Linked DNA regions of Azospirillum brasilense. The protein of the gene in region 1 binds, or shares a complex with, the protein of each later gene. Links are inferred from orthologs where the notes say so. Each region holds a gene or a part of one and is shown on either strand. Other genes may lie near its edges. The genes, in order: AMK58_RS03835 and AMK58_RS02405.

Region 1 (10,144 bases):
TGCTCGAGAACAGGCCCGAACCGGTCATCTGGGCCACGCAGAAGCGCTCCCGCACCGGCGCGGCCGGCAGGACCGGCGCATCGGCGTACACAGCACCCGGCGGCAGCGCCGGGGTGTCGCTGATGATGGGGCCGACGATCAGCTCGCGCGGCTCGCGGGCGCGCCACAGCTTGACCAGCACGCTCTGCCCGCTGGGCACCGCGCCCAGAACACGGCGCATCTGCATCACATCACCCACCGCGACGCCACGCACCTCCAGGATCACGTCGCCGCCGCGGATGCCCGACAGCTCGGCTGCCTTGCCCGGTGCCAGTGCCGTCACCACCAGGCCGCGCGGCGACTCCAGCCCCAAGGCCTGCGCCAGTTGGGCGGTCAACGGGCCCACAGCCGCTCCCATCGCTCCCTGCGGTTCGCTCGCCGGTGCCACGGCGGGACCGGCCGTGCCGGCCACCGCTCCGCCGATGCCATTGGGGCCGGTGGTGACGGTCGCCGCCGGTGCGGAGCCCGCACCCGCCACCGCGCCGCCACCCGCCGCGCAGCGCTGCTCCGCCATGACTTGACGCACCGCCTTGATGTTGACCACCACCGCTTCGCGGTACGCCGGGTCCACCGTGGGCAGTTGGTCGATGTACCCTTTCTGGAGCGACGCCAGGGCTTGGCAGCCCGTGCCCCGGTAGGAGGGGACCATATCGGCCACCAGCGATGCTTCCGACGGCATGCTCGCCGCGTTCATCGCTCCGATCGCCAGCCCGGCGGGATCGAGCGCGCAGCCCAACAGCATTGCCGCTCCCGAAGACGCCGCCAACGCCGCCATCCATGCCCTGGCCGCTTTGCAAACGCGCTGCATCAAGCCCGTCTCCCCCGTGTCGCTCTTGCGGAACCCTTGATCCGCTGATCTCCGGGTGCAGTGTGCCCGCTCAAAAGTGGTAAGAAAAGCGGCGGCGAGCCTGTGCCGCGCTTCCATCGGCCAAAACGTCGCAGGCTGCGGTCGACCCAGCCCGGCCACAGGAAATCTTTGTGTCTCCGCGTCTCTGTGGTTAAGTCTCCCACCAGACAACGACCACCCCATCATCGGCGACCTTCCCCATGTCCTCCTCCAAGCTCTGGCGCATCGCGCTCGTCATTCCCGAAGCCCACGCCCCCGCGTTCGCCGAGGCGATTGGCGATCACGCCGACGCGGTGTCCACCTTCGAGTTGGAGGAGCACGGCGACTGGCTGGTCGAGGCGACGGTCTACGGGCAGCCGGACGAGCCGCGGCTGAACGCCCGCGTCGCCGTTCTGGCCGAGGCCATGGGCATTCCCGAGCCGAAGCTGATCGTCGAGGAACTGCCCCTCATCGACTGGGTGTCGCACAGCTATCAGGGCTTCCCGCCGATCCAGGCCGGGCGCTTCTTCGTCCACGGTTCCCACCATGAGGGGATTGTCCCGGCGGGCAGCATCCCGCTGCTGGTCGACGCCGCCACCGCCTTCGGCACCGGCGAGCACGGCTCGACCAAGGGTTGCCTGATGGCGCTGGACCGGCTGGCCCGACGGATGAGCCTGCCGCGCGCCGGGCGGGGCGGGGCGCTCGACATGGGTTGCGGTTCGGGCATCCTGGCGCTGGCGGTGACCAAGCGCTGGCGGGTGCCCGTCACCGCCGTGGACATCGACCCGGAGGCGGTGCGCGTCACCCGCGTCAACGCCGCCCTCAACGGGGTGAAGGCGCGCATCCGCTCGCAGGGCGGCGACGGCTACCACACCGCCATCGTGGGCAAGCACAAGCCCTACCGCCTGATCACCGCCAACATCCTGGCCCGCCCGCTGGCCCGCATGGCGCCGAAACTGAAGCGCCATCTGCAGCGCGGCGGCGTGGCCGTTCTGGCCGGCCTGCTGAACCGGCAGGAGCGCCACGTCATCCAGGCGCACCGCACCCAGGGCCTGCATCTGGTCGCGCGCATCCCGGTCGGCGAATGGACCACCCTTGTGGTGAAGCGCCCGAAGCGGAAGGCCGTAAAGGGCTGAGGCCCCTGGATTTCGGTCCTCCCGTCGCCAATGTCTTCCGGACATATGGACGACCCGCGGAGGACCGATGCTGAACCGGATCAGGGCGCTGTTCCAGGAGAACGACCCCGGCGACGACCGCCACAGGCTGGAGGCCGCCGCCGCCGCCCTTCTGGTCGAGGCCGCACGCACCGACAACACCATTTCCCAGGCGGAGCGCGAGCGCATCCTCGACGTCACCCGCCGCCACTTCCACCTGAGCGAGGAGGAGGCGCAGGACCTGCTGTCCGCCGCCGTGTTCGACACGGAGGGAGCCTCCCCCTACTACCGCTACGTCACGGTGATCAACGACCATTGCCCTCCGGACAAGCGGCTGTGGATCATCGAGATGCTGTGGGAGGTGGCCTACGCCGACGGCGAGTTGAACGACCTGGAAGCCAATCTGCTGCGCCGCATCGGCGGCCTGCTGCATGTGCCCGACGTCGATCGCGGCCTCGCCCGCAAGCGCGTCCTGGAGCGGCTGGGCCTGCCCGACGATTCGGGGCTGTAGGGCGTCCCGCCGGGGCCTTCGCGCGGCTATGCCCTTTCCCGCGCTTGCGCGGTGGGGCGTCCCTGCCTAGCCTGTCGCGGACGGCTTCACCGGATGAGGATCAGCCCCCGTGTCCAGCGCTTACCGCGGCGACGAAACCCTGGCGCAGCTCTTGGCCCAGGCGGGCCTGCCCCACACCCCCGCGGACATCCGCAGCCTCGTCGCCGGGGTGCTCGCCGCGCCGGAGGGGGAGGACCCCGACGGCTGGATGGTCCTGGTCGGGGCGCGGCTTCCGGAAGATCTCGCCGGGCAGCTCCGCGCCCTGAAGGCCGAGCTTGCCGATGGACGCGTCGCTGGGGCGCCGGATTACGCCGCCCGCATCGCCGCCCTGCGCGGCGTCCTGGCGCACGCCGACCTCGATGGCTTCATCGTGCCGCGCGGCGACGAGCATCAGGGCGAGTATGTGCCGCCGCGCGCCCAGCGCCTCGCCTGGCTGACCGGCTTCACCGGATCGGCGGGCCACGCCGTGGTGGGGCGCCAGCGCGCCGCCGTCTTCGTGGACGGGCGCTACACCCTCCAGGTCAAGACGGAAGTGTCGGGCGACCTCTACGAATACCGGCATCTGGTCGACGATCCGCTGACCGAGTGGGTGGGGGAGGCGCTGCCGCAGGGCGGACGGCTCGGCTACGACCCGTGGCTGCACACCGCCGGCTGGGTGGAGCGCACCCGCCAGCAGATGGAGCGCATCGGCCTGTCGCTGGTGCCTTGCCCGGAAAACCCGGTGGACCGCGTGTGGACGGACCAGCCGCCGCCCCCGCTGGCCCCGGTGGTTGCCCAAGATCTCGTCTTCGCCGGGGACAGCCCCGCCGACAAGCGCGCCCGCATCGCCGGTGACCTGGCGCGCAACGGCATCGGCGCCGTGGTGCTGACCCAGCCCGATTCCATCGCGTGGCTGCTCAACCTGCGCGGGGCGGACGTGCCCTGCACCCCGCTGCCGCTGTCCTTCGCGATCCTGAAGGACGACACGCAGGTGGACCTGTTCATCGACCGCCGCAAGCTGGCGCCGGGCGTCGAGGCCCATCTCGGCAACCAGGTCGCCGTGCGCGACCCGGACGAGCTGGGCGCCGCGCTCGACGGGCTGGGCCGTGCAGGGCGCAAGGTGATGGCCGACCCGGCGAGCACCTCGGCCTGGATCTTCGACCGGCTGCACATGGCCGGCGCCAAGCTGGAGCGCGACCCCGACCCCTGCGCCCTGCCCAAGGCCTGCAAGAACGATGCGGAGCTGGCCGGCACCCGCGCCGCTCACATCCGCGACGGCGCGGCGCTCGTACGCTTCCTGCACTGGCTGTCGCAGGAGGCGCCGTCGGGCACCGTGACAGAGATCGCGGCGGCGGACCGGCTGCTGGCCTTCCGCCGCGCCAACGACCGTTTCCGCGGCCTCAGCTTCGACACCATCGCCGGGGCTGGGCCGAACGGCGCCATCGTCCATTACCGGGTTTCGGAAGCGACCGACCGCCGGCTGGAGCCGGGCACCCTGTTCCTGCTGGACAGCGGCGCCCAGTATCAGGACGGCACCACCGACGTGACGCGCACCATCGCCATCGGCGCGCCGACCCCGGAGATGCGCGAGCGCTTCACGCTGGTCCTCAAGGGCCACATCGCCGTCAGCACGGCCCGCTTCCCGCGCGGCACCACCGGGTCGCAGCTCGACGCGCTGGCGCGCCTGCCGCTGTGGTCGCTGGGACTAGACTATGACCACGGCACCGGCCACGGGGTGGGCAGCTACCTGTCGGTGCACGAGGGGCCGCAGCGGATCTCGAAGGTGCCGAACAGCGTGGCGCTGCAGCCCGGCATGATCCTGTCCAACGAGCCCGGCTACTACAAGACCGGCGCCTACGGCATCCGCATCGAGAACCTGATCGTCGTCCAGCCGCTCGACCTGCCCATGGCCGAGCGGCCCATGCTGGGGTTCGAGGTGCTGACCCTGGCCCCCATCGACCGCAATCTGGTCGAGCCGGCGCTGCTGACCCAGGCGGAGATCGCTTGGCTGAACGCCTACCACACCCAGGTGCGCGAGGCGCTGGAGCCTCGGCTCGCGGGTGACGGGGAGGTCGAAGTGTCGCATTGGTTGAGACAGGCGACATCGCCGATCATCGTCTGAGGGAAATGGCCTAGGGTGGACCATGCCGGCGAACAGGGGCGTATGGAGCGAGAATCAGCCCGTGCGTTCGCCTGTGAAATCTGGCAAGGTCCCCACCCGACGCAGGGGTATGTCCGTTCGGACCGCCGCCGGACGCGCGTCCGTGCCTTGGAGCGATGCCTCATCGCGCCGGGGCGCGGCGGAAATTCGGCGGTCTTGGTAACCCGATATTTACGGGCGTACGTCACTGTGGCCGTGAGGGATGACTTTTCGGCAGACTTAAGGCATCACAGTCGGACCAGACCGACCTCGGCGCACGCCATGCAGCGCCGGGCGGGCTGAACGCCGGGCCGGGGCCTAGCAACGGAAGAATGCGGAGACGCGTAGATGAAGATCCTTGTCGTCGATGACTACGCCACCATGCGGCGCATCGTGCGGAACCTCCTGACCCAGATCGGCTACACGGACATCGACGAGGCCGGCGACGGCGTCTCGGCCCTGCAGAAGCTGCGCGAGAGCAAGTTCGGCCTCATCATTTCCGACTGGAACATGGAGCCGATGACCGGCCTGCAGCTCCTGAAGGAGATCCGCGCCGACGCCAAGCTCGCCTCGACCCCCTTCATCATGGTCACCGCCGAGAGCAAGACCGAGAACGTGATCGCCGCCAAGCAGGCCGGTGTGAACAACTACATCGTCAAGCCTTTCAACGCCGATACCCTGAAGCAGAAGATCCAGGCCGTCATCGGCGGGTAAGGAGTGGTTGGGTTGGATCAGCTTCCGCAGCTTTCCGAGGAAGAGTTCGACCAGATCGAGGAAGCGATCGCCCGCACGACCAAGGGGCGAGCCTTCCTGCGCCGCTTCCACCGCCGGGCCCATGGGGCCGCGGCGGAGGAGGTGCGCAAGATGCTGCTGGAGTTCCGCAGCTCCTGGCATCAGCAGAGCGAGGTGGTGGAAGCTTCCAAGCACGTCGAGGTGCTGCGGCGCGAGCTGATGGAGATGGCTGCCTCCATCGAGCAGGCGCGGCGCGAGGTCGCGGCCCTGCGTCCGCCCGATGCCGGTGGCGACAAGATCACGTCGGCCACCAACGAGCTGGACGCCATCGTCATCTCCACCGAACGCGCGTCCTTCGAAATCCTGAACGCCGCCGAGCGGCTGATGGACCTGTCGGGCAAGCTGAAGGCGGACGGCGCCGACCCCGGCCTGTGCTCCGAGATCGAGGGGGAGGTGACCAACATCTTCACCGCCTGCTCGTTCCAGGACCTGACCGGCCAGCGCACCAGCAAGGTGGTCAACGCGCTCCGCTACATCGAGCAGCGGGTCAACGCGATGATCAACATCTGGGGCGTCGAGAAGCTCGCCGGCCTCCAGATCGCGCCTGAGAACACAGACACCCGGCCGGACTCCCATCTGCTGAACGGTCCCCAGCTCGACGGTCTCGGCGTCAGCCAGGCCGACGTGGACAGCATGTTCGACAGCCCGGCGATGGCGGCACCACCGCCAGCTCCCGAACCGCCGCCCGCTCCGCCTCCGTCCCCCGCTCCGGCGGTCGCGGGCCAGACCGGAGCCAAGGCGAGTCAGGCCGACATCGACAGCCTGTTCGACAGCCCGGCCCCGGCTCCGGCCGCTCCGGCGAAGGCCAGCCAGGCGGACATCGACAGCCTGTTCGACAGCCCAGCACCGGCCCCTGCCGCTCCGGCGAAGGCCAGTCAGGCGGACATTGACAGCCTGTTCGACAGTCCGGCTCCCGCTCCGGCCGCGGCTCCGCCGGCCCCCGCTCCGGCTCCGGCCCCCGCCGCCAAGAAGCCGGTGCCGAAGCCGGCCTCGGCGGCCAAGCCCGCCCCGAAGCCGGCCCCGGCTGCCAAGCCGGCGGCGGCCCCGCCGCCTGCGGCGGACGAGCCTCCGGCGCCGCTGGATCAGGCGGCCATCGACGCCCTGTTCGGCTGACCTCACGGTCAACAAGACGGTCCGGCGTCGGATTTGTGAAGAGTTGCCGCCGCTCCAATCGGCGGGCGAATTGGGACATGAAGTTTGCTATGACGATCGTCGCCCGCCGGGCCGATGCCGGCCTTGGCGGGCAGTCCTGACCAGACGGGCCGGCGTGCGCGGATGCCCCGGACGTCCCTTCGGAAAGAGGCGCAGCCCGCATGAGGAATCTCTCGAAACCCTTCATGGCGGAGCTTCAAAAGGCCCGCCGGACCGGCAATCCCTATCAGGCGGTGGTGGATGACGCCTCCGCCCTGGCGCCAGCGCTGGCGTCGCTGCCCTCCGGTCCGGTCGCGGTGGACAACAGCGACGTCATCCGCGCCATCAGCGACCTTGGCGCGAAGCTCGACCGCTTCCTGACCATGGACGCCCAGCAGATCGACCAGATCCAGGTCGAGATCGCCGACATCTCGGGCCGGATCAAGGCCACCAAGGTGGAGATGGCGGCGATCCGCCACCCGCTGGCCGGCGACGACAAGTTCGTGCAGGCGTCCCAGGAACTGAACGCCGTCGTCTCGGCGACGGAGGCCGCGACCAACACCATCATGGCCTGCGCCGAGGAGTTGGAGGAGGTCGTTCACGAGCTGAAGTCGTCGCTGCCGGAGGGCTACCACGCCGACCGCGTCAACGACATGAACGACGTGATCGTCCGCATCTACGAGGCCTGCAACTTCCAGGATCTGACCGGCCAGCGCATCACCAAGGTCGTCCGCGCCCTGTCCTTCATCGAAGAGCGCGTCGACGCGATGATGAGCCACTGGAACAAGCGCGAGTTCGAGGCGATGCCGCTGCCGCCCACGGTCACCAAGATGGACGAGACGCTGGAACTGCACGGCCCGGCCGACCATCAGGAGATGGGCAACATCAGCCAGGCCGACATCGACGCCCTGTTCGGCTGACCGGTTCGGCTGATCAGTTCGGCTGATCGGCGCCCCATTCCGGCCCTCCGCACCGGGCGTCGGGTCGCACCGTGACGGCGAGGTTCGAAATTTGTTCGCCGAAGCGGCTTGCCGCCCCCGCGCCCCGGCGTGCTATATAGGGCCAACTTCGAAAGCATCGCGACGACCATGCCCTGCCGTTTTTCCCGTCTGCCGCTTGCGGCCCTCCTCCTGGCTTCCGCCCTGACCGCCTGCTCCTCGACCAAAACCGAGGACCAGTATGTCGAGCGTCCGGCCGAGCAGATCTACCAAGAGGCCGACGCCGCCATGCGGGAAGAGCGGTTCAAGGTGGCCGCCAAGCTCTATGACGAGGTGGAGCGCCAGCACCCCTATTCCGAGTGGGCGGGCAAGGCGCAGATCATGGCGGCCTACGCCCATTACCAGGATCTGAAATACGACGACGCGATCCTGGCGCTCGACCGCTACATCCAGCTTCATCCGGGCAGCCCCGACGTTTCCTACGCCTACTACATGCGGGCGCTGTCCTATTACGAGCAGATCACCGACGTCCGCCGCGACCAGCGCATGACCCGTCTGGCGCTCGACGCGCTGTCGGAGGTCGTGCGCCGCTTTCCGGACAGCCAGTACGCCCGCGACGCCAAGATCAAGATCGACCTGACCAACGACCATCTCGCCGGCAAGGAGATGGAGGTCGGGCGCTTCTATCTGAAGCAGGGTCAGTACACCGCCGCCATCGGCCGGTTCCGCACGGTGATTGAAAACTACCAGACCACCTCCCACGTCCCTGAGGCGCTGCACCGGCTGGTGGAGTGCTATCTGGCGCTGGGAATCACGGACGAGGCGAAGACCGCCGCCGCCGTGCTCGGCCACAACTTCCCCGGCAGCGAATGGTACACGGACAGCTACGCACTGCTGGTGGACGCCAACGTGCGTCCGGAGCGAAACGAGAAGTCCTGGATCAGCAGAGCCTGGAGCTCCCTGTTCTAGGACGATCCATGCTGGCGTCGCTGACGATCCGGGACGTCGTCCTGATCGAACGGCTGGGGCTGGGCTTCCGCAAGGGCTTATGCGTCCTCACCGGCGAGACCGGTGCAGGCAAGTCGATCCTGCTCGACGCGCTGGGATTGGCGCTGGGCGCTCGGGCCGATTCGGGCCTCGTCCGCCACGGCGCCGACCAGGCGTCGGTGACGGCGGAGTTCGACCTGTCCGGCGACCACCCGGCGCTCGCCATCCTCAGGGAGCAGGGGCTCGACCCCGAGGAGCGGCTGGTCGTCCGCCGCACCGTCAGCGCCGACGGGCGCAGCCGCGCCTGGGTCAACGACCAGGCGGTCGGCGTCGGCCTGCTGAAGCGGCTGGGTGAGGAGCTGGTCGAGGTCCATGGCCAGTTCGACACCCACGGCCTGCTGAATCCGCAAACCCACCGCAGCGTGCTGGACGCCTACGCCGGGCTGTCCGGCCACGCCGCCCAGGTCGCCGCCGCCCACCGGGCGTGGAGGCAGGTCGAGGACGCGCGCGCCAACGCCGCCGCCGAGATCGCCCGCGCCCGCTCGGAGGAGGAGTATCTCCGCCACGCCGTGGCCGAGCTGGATGCCCTCGCTCCCAAGCAAGGCGAGGAGGAGGAACTGGCCGAGACCCGCGCCGTGCTGATGCACCGGGAAAAGCTGGTCGATGCCCTGAACGCCGCCTATGGGGAGCTGTCGGGCGACCGCGGGGTGGAGCGCGCCCTGTCCTCGGCCATCCGCACGCTGAGCCGCATCGCCGACAAGGCCGCCGGCAAGCTGGACCCGGTCATCGCCGCCCTGGACCGCGCCGCGACCGAGGCGGGGGAAGCCATCGCCGGGCTCCAGGCCGTGTCCTCCGACGTGGACATGGACCCGCAGGCCCTGGAGAAGCTGGAGGAGCGGCTGTTCGCCCTGCGCGCCGCCGCCCGCAAGCACGGGGTGGACGTCGATGCTCTGGCCCCCCTGCGCAAGGACATGGCCGACCGTCTGCTGCTGATCGAGGATCAGGGCGATCTGCTGGCCCGCCTCGCCCGCGAGGCCGAGGTCGCCCGCGACGCCTACCGCAAGGCCGCCGAGTCGCTGAACCGGGAGCGCCAGCAGGCCGCCGGCCGCCTGGATGCCGCCGTTGCCACGGAACTCGCACCGCTGAAGCTGGAAAAGGCGAAGTTCCGCACGCTGGTCGAGCCGTTGGCCGACGAGTCGGACTGGACGGCGTCGGGCATGGACCGCGTGGCCTTCCAGGTCGCCACCAACCCCGGCTCGCCGCCCGGCGCGCTGAACAAGATCGCCTCCGGCGGTGAGCTGGCGCGCTTCATGCTGGCGCTGAAGGTGGTGCTTGCCCAGACCTCGACCGTCGGCACTCTGGTGTTCGACGAGGTGGACACCGGCATCGGCGGCGCCGTCGCCGCCGCGGTGGGCGAGCGGCTGAAGACGCTCGGGCAGGGGCTCCAGGTGCTCGTGGTCACCCACAGCCCGCAGGTCGCCGCACGCGGCTCCATCCACCTCAAGGTGCAGAAGTCGGTGAAGGGCGAGCAGGTGACGACCGGCGTGGTCGAACTGGACGGCGACGACCGCCGCGAGGAGATCGCCCGCATGCTGTCCGGCGCCACCG
Region 2 (10,205 bases), 320 kb from region 1 along the record:
TGACCGCCAGCACGTCGCGGATGCGCTCCACCCCGCCGGTCGAGGCGCCGATGGCGATGAGGCGGGTGCCCGACCCGGCGCGGCGCGGCGTCTGGAGGGGTGAGGTCGCGGGCTTGGGCCGCCGCATCGACAGGCGGGCGGTGGCGGCGATGCGGATCTTGCCGACCAGCTCATGGGCCATCGCCTCGAAGCCGTGCCCCTCCGAGCCGTCGGGCTTGGCCACGCAGTCCACCGCGCCGATCTCCAGCGCGCGGATCGTCGCCTCCGACCCCTCCTGGGTCAGGGAGGAGACCATGACGACCGGCGTCGGGCGCAGCGTCATGATCTTTTCCAGGAAGGACAGCCCGTCCATCCGCGGCATCTCGACGTCCAGCGTGACGACGTCCGGGTTGGTCCGCTTCATGACGTCGCGCGCCTCGTAGGGATCGCGGGCGACGCCGACCACCTCGATGCCGGGCTCCTCGGAGATGATGGCCTTCAGCATCTCCCGCATCAGGCTGCTGTCGTCCACGATCACGACGCGGATGGAGCGTGTCATGGCTCAGTCCTCCCCGAACAGTTCCACGTCGCCCTCGATCGGCTGGTGCCGCAGGCTGGAGCGGAAATGCAGTTCTTGGTTCGCCGTCTCCGACAGGGCCTCGGGCCGCAGCATCTTGCGCATGGCCTTGCCGGTGTGGGGAAAATAGTGGATGCGCCGGGCCGAGGCGCCGCCGAGATCCTGGCCCATCAGCTTCAGCCCCTCCCGCCGCACGTAGTCGAGCGCAAAGGCGGCGTTGCGCTGGCCGACGTCGAAGCTGGAATCGATGACGCGGGCGCCGCCGAACAGCTTGACCTCCAGCCGTCCACGCTGGGCGCCGCGCGCCAGCAGGTCGTTGATCAGCCGCTCCATGGCGACCGAGCCGTAGCGCGCCGCCGCCCCGGTGCCGGCGTCCTCGGACTCCGGCACCTCTGGCAGCAGGAAATGGTTCATGCCGCCGATCGCCGTCGCCGGATCGTGGACGCAGGCGGCCACGCAGGAGCCCAGCGTCGTCACCATCATCACGTCCGAGCGGTCGCTGACCAGATGATGGCCGAGGAAGACCTTCATCGTGTGGGCGCGGAACTGCGGGTGGAAGTAGCCGCCGGTCTGCCGGGCCTCCGCCGCGCGGCGGCTTGCGAATGCGGTCATGCGTCACAGCCTCCGGTAGATGGTGGGGCCGGTCTGGCGGAAGCGGTCCGACACGCCGTACAGGCTTTCCGAATGGCCGAGGAACAGATAACCGCCGGGCTCCAGCATGCGGGCGAAGTTGCCGATGACCTGGGTTCGCCCGACGCGGTCGAAATAGATCAGCACGTTGCGGCAGAAGATCGCGTCGAACGGCCCCTTCATGGGCCAACGCTCCAGCAGGTTCAGCGGCTTGAAGGTGATCAGCCGCTTCAGCTCCTCCTCCATCGCCACCATCGGCTCGCCGCCCTCGCGCTGGCGCCGGGTGAAGCGGTCGCGCAGGGGGGCCGGGATGCTGTTCGCCAGATCGGCGGGATAGACGCCGCACCGGGCGGTGTCGACCATATGGGTGTCGATGTCGGTCGCCAGGATCTTCGCGTCCCAGCGCCGCAGCTCCGGCCCGAAGCTGGAGGCCAGAACCATGGCGATGGTGTAGGGCTCCTGCCCGGAGGAGCAGCCGGCGGACCAGATGCGCAGCCGCGGGTGGGAGGATTCCCCGGTGTGGCGGGCGCGCATCTCCGGCACCGCGGTCTTCGCCAGGAAGTCGAAATGGTGCGATTCGCGGAAGAAGCTGGTCAGGTTGGTGGTCAGGGCGTTGACCAGGAAGCCGACCTCGTTCGCTCCCTCCTCGCTCTCCAGCAGGGCGCAGTAAGTGTCGAAGTCGCTCAGGCGCAGGTCGCGCAGCCGCCGGGCGAGGCGGGAATAGACCATCTCGATCTTGTGCGGGGCCAGCGCGATCCCGGCGAGCTGGTAGAGCATGTGGGCGATGAAGTCGAAGTGCCGCCGCTCGAACGGGAACTCCCGCCGTCCCGACGTCGCCGCGGGGACGGCGCCGCGGTCGGTCGGGGCCGAGTCGGGGGCGGGGGAAGGGCTGGGGACGGTGGTCATGCCGCCCGTCCGCGGGACAGCTCGGACCCGCCGTGGGCGTGGCCGGCGTCCAGCGAGAAGAAGGCCATCTGCTGGCGCAACTGCCCGGCCTGCTCCTCCAGCGAGCGGGCGGCGGCGGTGCTCTCCTCGACCAGCGCGGCGTTCTTCTGGGTCATCTCGTCCATCTGGGCGACGGCGGTGTTGACCTCGTCCAGGCCGGACGCCTGCTCGGCGGTGGCGCGGGCGATCTCCGACACGAGGTCGGCGACCCGCGCGATGCCCGCCACGATGTCGGTCAGCGAGGAGCCGGCGGAGCGGACCAGCTCAACCCCGTCCTTGACCTGCGCCCCGCTGTCGAGGATCAGCGTCTTGATCTCCTTGGACGCCTGGGCGGAGCGCTGGGCGAGGTTGCGCACCTCCTGGGCCACCACGGCGAAGCCGCGCCCGGCGTCGCCGGCCCGCGCCGCCTCCACCGCCGCGTTCAGCGCCAGCAGGTTGGTCTGGAAGGCGATCTCGTCGATCACCCCGATGATGTCGGAAATCTTCTGCGACGAGCGCTCGATCCCACGCATCGCCTCCACGGCGCTGGCGGCGACCTGACCGCCCCTCTCGGCGGCGCGCCGGGCGTCGTTGGCGAAGGCGTTTACCTGCTGGGCGTTGTCGGCGTTGGAGCGGACGGTGGCCGCCAGCTCCTCCATGCTCGCCGCCGTCTCCTCCAGCGAGGAGGCCTGCTGCTCGGTGCGCTCGGACAGGTCGAGGCTGCCGTCGGCGATCTCGCGGCTGGCCGCGGCGATGGATTCGGCGGCGCCGTTGATTCGGCGGACGATCTCCGACAGCTTCTCCGCCGTGCCGTTGAAGTCGTCCTTCAGGCGCAGGAACACGCCCTCGTACGGCTTGTCGATGCGCCGCGACAGGTCGCCCTGGGACAGCGACTCCAGCATGGCGGCGAGATCCTCGGTCACGCCGGAGACGTTGCCGGCCAGCCGGTTCATGCCCTCGCTGACCAGCCGGAAGAAGCCGGACTTGCCGTCGAGCGCGATCCGCTGGGAGAAGTCGCCGCGCACGGCGCTGTCGACCATGCCGGCGATCTCCGCCTCGATGGACAGCTCGGCGGTGAGGTCGCGCCATTCGACGACGAGGCCCAGCTTCTCGCCATGGCGCCCGGCGACCGGGCTGGCGGTGATTTCGAAGCTGCGGCGGCCCGTCTTGACCATGCCCTTGTAAGGGCTGGCGAGGCCGCTCAGGCTGGAGCGCAGGCGCGGGGCCTCGGTGTCCAGCGCGTCGAGGGTCTGTCCAATCAGCCCGGCGGCGTCGAAAGCGGGCAGGGCTTGGCGCAGGTCGCTCTCGGCGGCCTTGAACATCGCCAGGGCGGCGGCGTTGCAATAGGTGACGGTCCCGTCCTCGCCCACCGTCATGATGCAGGACGACACGCGGTCGAGCGCGATCCCGGCCCGCACGGCGGTCACCGCGTCCTCCTTGAAGGCGGCAACGGCGCGGGCCATCGCGCCCAGCTCGTCGCGCCCGTCCGTGTGGGGGACGGTGACCGACAGATGGCCGTCGCTGAGGTCGGTCATCACCTTGCGGATGCCCTGGACCGGGCCGGTGATCGAACGGGCGATGACCTGGGCGGCGCCGATGCCCAGCAGCAGCGACAGGCCGCCCAGCAGCAGGGCCAGCAGGACGCTGTTCTCCACCTCCGCCTCGGCGCGGGTCTCGATTCCCTTCTGCTCGGCCTGGATGGCGATGGCGATGGAGTCGATCGTCGCGGTCAGGGCGGTGACGATCTTGGCGACGATCTCGGCGCGCAGGCGGTCGATCTCCTTGTCGGCGGCGACGGCGTCGCGGAAGGCGGCGCGGTAGCCCGGCGCCCGTTCCGCCACCTCGCGCAGCAGCGCCGCCACGCGGGGTTCGGTCAGCAGGGCCTGCGCCTCGCGCACATGCTCCAGCATCTCGTCCAGGTTCTTTTCCATCGGCGCCGCGGCGGCGGCGTCGCGCATGCCGAGCGCGCGGTTGGCGAAGAGACGGCTCAGCACCCAGTGCTTCTCCATCTCCTCCCCGACCAGGGCGGCGTCCTTGTCGCCGGTGGCCTGGGCGCCCTCGACGACGCGCTCCAGCGTCTCGGTGATCTGGGTGCCCAGCGGGTCCATCGTCTGGCGGATGGCCGCGTCGTAGCGGTCGCGGACGACGCGGATCGTCTCGAACTGGGTATGGTACTCGCTGTGCAGCCGCGCCAGCTCGGCGAAGGCCGCCGCCTGGCTGGAGCGCTGAATGGCGCCCTCGTGGGCGGCGAGCGCCTGATCGAACTCGGTGCGCAGCGCCCGCTGGCGGTTGAGCGCGGCGGGGTCGCCGGAGACCAGATAGTCGCGCCCGTGGATGCGCTGGTTGGCGAGGCGGGCCGAGAGGTCCTTGGCGAAGGTGGCGAGTTCACCGCCGGTGAGCACCGCGTCGACGCTGCCGTTCAGGCTGCGGATGCTCAGCAGGCTGGCGGCGACCTGGGCGGCCAGCAGGGCGAGCAGGAGCGCGAAGGCCAGCCACAGCCGCTTCGAGATGCCCATCGACCCAACGAACGAACCGACCCCTTTCGCCATGCCATCCCCCTTGCCCGCCGCGTCACGTCGGCGTTAGCCCTTATTTGAAACCAACCCGTGTGAAAAGCCGCGACATGACGCACCCCGTCGGCGCCTGTGTGGGCACCAACGTGGGGCGCTGTTCAGGACGCCCGCTCCAGCGCCGGCAGGGCCTTGGTCGCCGAGTCCAGCTCGCTGTTCTCGACCGAGAACAGCTTCTCGACGCAGAGCAGCGTGACCATGCGGTCGTCGGCGGTGTAGAGGCCGCTGAGATACTCGGCGTCGACCATGCCGCCGTCCACGTCGGGCGGCGGCTTGATGGCGTCGTGGCCGATCGCCAGGATGTCGGAGATGGCGTCCACCAGGATGCCGCGGGTGCGTTCCCCCACCTGGATCACCACCACGACGTGGCGCTTGGTGACCGACGTGGCGCCGCCGCCGAAGCGGGCGCGCAGGTCGAAGATGGGGATGATGATGCCGCGCAGGTTGATGACGCCGCGCACGTAGTCCGGCAGGTTCGGCAGGCGGCTTTCCGGCGTCCAGCCGCGGATCTCGCGGACCGACAGGATGTTGACGCCGTACTCCTCGCTGCCGACGGTGAAGGTGACGTACTGCTCCTCGGCGGCGTTGACCGCCATGACGTCGTTTCGGGCGTCGGTGCGGCTACCGCCGACGGTGGCGAGCGCGGTGGAACTGCTCATCGCTGTGGCCTCAGACCGGTTCGAGTGCGGGTGCGGGCAGCGCGGCCACCGGCGAAGACGGCGGACGCGGCGCCCTGGAATCCATGTGCCGGCTCATCTCGCGCAGGCCCGCGACGTCCAGGATCAGGGCGACGCGCCCGTCGCCCAGGATGGTCGCGGCGGCCACGCCGTCGAGGCGGCGGAAGTTCGCTTCCAGGCTCTTGATGACGACCTGCTGCTGGCCCAGCACCTCGTCCACGACGAGGCCGAGGCGGGAGCCGTCCTCTGTCTCCACCAGCACGACCAGCGCGCGGGTGGGGTCGGCGACGGCGCCGGGGATGCCGAACAGCTGGTGCAGGTAGACCAGCCGCACATACTCGCCGCGGGCCATCATCACGTCGCACTTGCCGACCAGCCCGTGCAGGTCCGCCGCCTTGGGGCGCAGGCTCTCCACGATGTTGGTCAGCGGCAGGACGAAGCGCTCCTCGCCGACCGAGATCACCATGCCGTCGAGCACCGCCAGGGTCAGCGGCAGCGACAGCACGAAGCGCGAGCCCTCGCCCGGCGTGGAATAGACGCCGATGCGCCCGCCGAGCGAGGAGATGTTCCGCCGCACCACGTCCATGCCGACGCCGCGTCCCGACAGGTTGGACACCTGATCGGCGGTGGAAAAGCCGGGCAGGAAGATCAGGTTGTCAATCTCCTCGTCCGACAGGGTGGCGCCCGGCTGGACGAGCCCCTTCTCGATGGCCTTGGACAGCACCTTGGGCCGGTTGATGCCGCGCCCGTCGTCGGTGATCTCGATGACGATGCGGCCCGAGCGGTGCTGCGCCGACAGGTGTACGGTGCCGGCGCGCGGCTTGCCGACGCGCTCCCGTTCCTCCGGCCCTTCCAGCCCGTGGTCGATGGAGTTGCGGATCATGTGGGTCAGCGGATCGACGAGGTTCTCCACCACCGTCTTGTCCACCTCGGTCGTCTCGCCGCTGGTGACGAGCTGGACCTCCTTGCCCGTGGTGGCGGCGCACTCGCGGACCAGCCGCGGCATGCGGGAGAAGACGCTCGACACCGGCTGGGCGCGGATCGACATCACGCTCTCGCGCAGCTCGCGGGTGTGCTGGGCCAGCTGCTCCAGCCCTTCCAGAAGCTCCTGGAACTCGCCGGGGGGCAGCTCGCGCACATGCTCGGCGATCATCGCCTGGGTGATGACCATCTCGCCGACCATGTTGACCAGCCGGTCGATCTTGTCGAGATCGACGCGGATGGTGTGGCTGGTCAGCCCGGCATGCTCCGCACCGCCGCCGTTGGGGCGCGGGCGGGCGGTTTCGGCTTTCGGGGCGTCGGCCCCAGGCGTTTTGGGGAGTGGCTCGGGGACCGTGGCGACCACCGCCGGCGGAGCGGCGACGGGCACCGGATCGGTGACGGGCGGCGGAGCCTCTGGGGCGGCGGGCGGCGGGGCCTCGGCGGTGATGCGGATGTCGCAGTCGTCGGCCACGAACTCGAAGACGTCGTTGATCTTGTCCAGATCGACATCCGCGTCGGCGAGCAGCGTGACCGTCCAGGAGAGGTGGAGAAGCTCCGCCTCCAGGTTCTGGAGGTTGGGCAGGGCGTCGGTGTGGCATTCGACGGTGGCGTCGCCCAGCCGGCGCAGCGCGCGCAGCATGAAGGCCGGTTCGTTGCCCGACATCAGCAGGTCGGACCGCGGCCGGAAGACGATGGTCCAGCGCAGCTTGCCGGGAGGAACCGGGTCCTCTTCCGCGCGGGCGGCAGCGATGGCCGCCATGGCGTCGCCGAACAGCCCGGCCTCGTCGTCCTCGTCGTCGGCGTAGATGGGGGCCGGTGCCGGTACGGCGGCCGCGGCCGCCGGAGCCTGGACCTGCGGAGCCCCACCCGACAGGTGGCGGCGCAGGGCGGCCACGGTGCCGTCGGTGGTCCCCGCCGGGGCGGGGTCGCCCTCGCGCGCGTAGGCCAGCATCTGGCCCAGCAGGTCGTTGGCGCGGATCAGTGTGTCCACCAGCTCCGTCGTGACAGGGACGGTGTTGTTGCGCACCCCGTCCATGACCGTCTCGAACTCGTGCGCGAAGGCGACCAGCTCGGTGAAGCCGAAGGCGCCGCCGCCGCCCTTGATGGAATGGACGGCGCGGAAGATGGCGTTGACTTCGTCGGAATCGACCTCGCCCGGCGTCAGCCGCAGCAGGCCGGACTCGGCGACCTCCAGCAGCTCCGCGCTTTCGTCGAAATAGGTTTGCTTGAACCGGCTCAGGTCTTCCACGGGCGCCACCTCACAAGCCAGGACGCGGCGTCAGCCGCACACCTTCTGCACGACGGAGATCAGCTTCTCCGGGTTGAAGGGCTTCACGATCCAGCCGGTCGCCCCCACCGCCCGGCCTTCGGACTTCTTCTTCTCGTCGGCCTCGGTGGTCAGCATCAGGATGGGGAGCGTGCGGTGCGCCGGGGTGGCGCGCAGGCGGCGGATCAGGGTCAGCCCGTCCATCACCGGCATGTTCAGGTCGGTGATGACGAGGTCCACCTTGTTGGCGCCGATGACGCCCAGCGCCTGCTGGCCGTCGGCGGCCTCGACCACGTCGTAGCCGGCGCCCTTCAGCGTGAAGGAGACCATGTCCCGCATGGTCCGCGAATCGTCGACGGTGAGTACCTTCTTCTTCACGCTTGGCTCCATTGCTTCAACCAGCCGTCCAGTCCCAAATCCTCGCAGGCTTCCGCCAGGACCTCGGACGGCTGGGCGATGGCGAACGTACGGTTCTGTTCGGCGGCGTGCCGGGAGGCGACCAGAAGCGCCTGGACGCAGGCGGTGCTGACCCGCTCCACGGCCGCGGCCTCGGCGATGACGGCTTGGGACGCGGCGAAGCCGGCGCGCAGGCTGTCCAGCAGGGGCTGCGCCATGGCGAGGTCGAGGTCGCTGGGCAGGCCCAGCCGCACCGTTCCCCCCTCGTCGCTCCACTTGATCAAAGTCACCGCCCGTCTCCTTGCAACCCGACCGGGCAATGCCCCGTCCGGAAGACTGATCATGTCCGGCATTTGGTAAAAAACCTGCCTGAAACACGTATAAGGATTCGTTAAGGCAACTGGACTGACCTGTGTCAACCGGAGCGCGTTCCGGCGGTGTGGTCCGGTTCTTTCGCGGTTTGATCGTTTTGTGACATGGCTGTTGCCATTGTCGCCAAAGGAACGGTGAAGGCGAAGGTGGCGCCCTTGCCGGGGGCGCTGGCCACCCAGATGCGGCCGCCGAGATGCTCGACGATGCGCTTGCTGATGGCCAGCCCCAGCCCGGTGCCCTGCGGCTTGTCGGTCATGGTGTCGCCGACCTGCCGGAAGCGGTCGAAGACGATGGCCTGATGCTCCGCGGCGATGCCCGGGCCGCTGTCGGTGACGGACACGCGTAGGGCGTCGCCCTCCGCCGCGACGGACAGCGAGGCCCGGCCGCCCGCCGGGGTGAATTTCGCGGCGTTGGACAGCAGATTCACCGCCACCTGCACCAGCCGGTCGTGGTCGCCGCGCACCGGCGGCAGGCCGTGCGGGATGGTGACGGCCAGCGCGATGCCGCGCTCATGGAACAGCCGGGCGGTGGCCGCCGCCGCCTGCTCCAACGCGGCGCCGAGGTCCATCGGGCGGACCTGCCAATCGATCTCCCCCGCCTCGATCTTCGCCATGTCGAGGACTTGGTTGATGAGGCGGGTCAGCCGCTCGCTCTCGGTGATGACGAGGCCGAGAAACTCCTGCCGCTGCTCAAGCTCGATGTCGGGGTTGTCGTGCAGCACCTCGGTCAGGGCGCGGATGGAGGTCAGCGGCGTGCGCAGCTCGTGCGTCACGGTGGACAGGAACTCGTCCTTCAGCCGGTCCAGCTCCGTCAGCCGTTCGTTGGCGGCGCGCAGCGCGGCCGACGCGCGCTGCAGCTCTGCCGTCTTGTGTTCGAGCTGGCGGCTGTACTCGATGACGTGGCTGGTCTCGTCGAGCATCCGCATCAGCTCGGGGTAGCTGACCTCGCCGCCCTCGACCGCGGAGGCCAGCGCCACCCGCGCGGAGGCGGCGCCGATCGCCCCGGCGAGCAGCCGCTCGGCGAAGCGCACCAGCTCCGCCCCGGCCCGGCGGTCCGGCTCCAGCGGCCCGTTGCGGCGGACGTATTGGGCGAAGGCGGCCTCCGCCCGCTGCGGACCGAGGAAGCGCGCGACGATGCGCTGCAGGTCGCCGACCGTGGCGGTGCCGCGCCACGCGCCCGCGGGCAGGGGAGTGTCGCGGTGCTGGAACACCTCGACGAAGGCGGTGGCCTGCGCCCGCTCGCCCAAGCCGGGGTGGTCGAGCAGGGAGACCACGACGTAGAGGCCGATGTTGAGCAGCATGCTCCAGAACAGCGCGTGGGTCAGCGGGTCCATGCCGTCCAGCCCGAACAGGGCGTAGGGCCGCAGCAGGGCGACGCCCCACGGCCCCTGGTCGATGAAGGAGGCGGGCAGCCAGCCCGACCGCGCAAAGCTGGGCAGCAGCAGCGTGTAGGCCCAGGTCAGGATGCCGGTGCCGAGGCCAGCCAGCGCGCCGCGCCGGGTCGCCCCCGCCCAATAGACGCCGCCGATCAGCGCCGGGGCGAACTGCGCCACCGCCGTGAAGGAGATCAGGCCGATGGCGCTCAGCGCGTAGGCCGAGCCGGCGATGCGGAAATACAGGTAGCCGAGCAGCAGGATCGCCACGATGGCGGCGCGCCGGATGGTCAGCAACAGCGGCGACAGGTCGTGCAGCCGCTCCAGCCGGGCGCTGCGGGCGCGCAGCAGGAGCGGCATCACGATGTCGTTGCACACCATGGTGGACAGCGCGATGGCCTCGACCACGATCATGCCGGTGGCCGCCGACAGCCCGCCGATGAAGGCCAGCAGGGCCAGC

Evidence for each region.
Region 2: the proteins of AMK58_RS03835 (region 1) and AMK58_RS02405 are in contact, whole or in part, in a solved structure (PDB 1A0O), measured with the Escherichia coli proteins. The link is inferred for Azospirillum brasilense from one-to-one orthologs.

What each region holds. Positions count from the first base shown.
Region 1 is NZ_CP012914.1:842,711-852,854, forward strand. What follows is about bases 3,840-6,719. They hold AMK58_RS03835 (chemotaxis response regulator CheY), read left to right. Parts: upstream 3,840-5,036; coding sequence 5,037-5,402; downstream 5,403-6,719. Other genes in these bases: AMK58_RS03830 (aminopeptidase P family protein), read left to right, coding at 3,840-4,670; AMK58_RS03840 (protein phosphatase CheZ), read left to right, coding at 5,406-6,593. In the rest of the region: AMK58_RS03815 (PDZ domain-containing protein), read right to left, coding at 1-781; AMK58_RS03820 (50S ribosomal protein L11 methyltransferase), read left to right, coding at 1,087-2,001; AMK58_RS03825 (tellurite resistance TerB family protein), read left to right, coding at 2,069-2,530; more of AMK58_RS03830, read left to right, coding at 2,640-3,839; AMK58_RS03845 (protein phosphatase CheZ), read left to right, coding at 6,794-7,531; AMK58_RS03850 (outer membrane protein assembly factor BamD), read left to right, coding at 7,700-8,518; DNA repair protein RecN, read left to right, coding at 8,527-10,144. UniProt on the Escherichia coli protein: Involved in the transmission of sensory signals from the chemoreceptors to the flagellar motors.
Region 2 is NZ_CP012914.1:524,672-534,876, forward strand. The notes cover bases 4,969-7,909. They hold AMK58_RS02405 (chemotaxis protein CheA), read right to left. Parts: upstream 7,588-7,909; coding sequence 5,350-7,587; downstream 4,969-5,349. Other genes in these bases: AMK58_RS02400 (chemotaxis protein CheW), read right to left, coding at 4,969-5,339; AMK58_RS02410 (response regulator), read right to left, coding at 7,618-7,909. Also shown: AMK58_RS02380 (protein-glutamate methylesterase/protein-glutamine glutaminase), read right to left, coding at 1-538; AMK58_RS02385 (chemotaxis protein), read right to left, coding at 542-1,168; AMK58_RS02390 (CheR family methyltransferase), read right to left, coding at 1,172-2,092; AMK58_RS31820 (methyl-accepting chemotaxis protein), read right to left, coding at 2,089-4,659; more of AMK58_RS02400, read right to left, coding at 4,782-4,968; more of AMK58_RS02410, read right to left, coding at 7,910-7,995; AMK58_RS02415 (STAS domain-containing protein), read right to left, coding at 7,980-8,291; AMK58_RS02420 (sensor histidine kinase), read right to left, coding at 8,417-10,205. UniProt on the Escherichia coli protein: Involved in the transmission of sensory signals from the chemoreceptors to the flagellar motors. CheA is autophosphorylated; it can transfer its phosphate group to either CheB or CheY.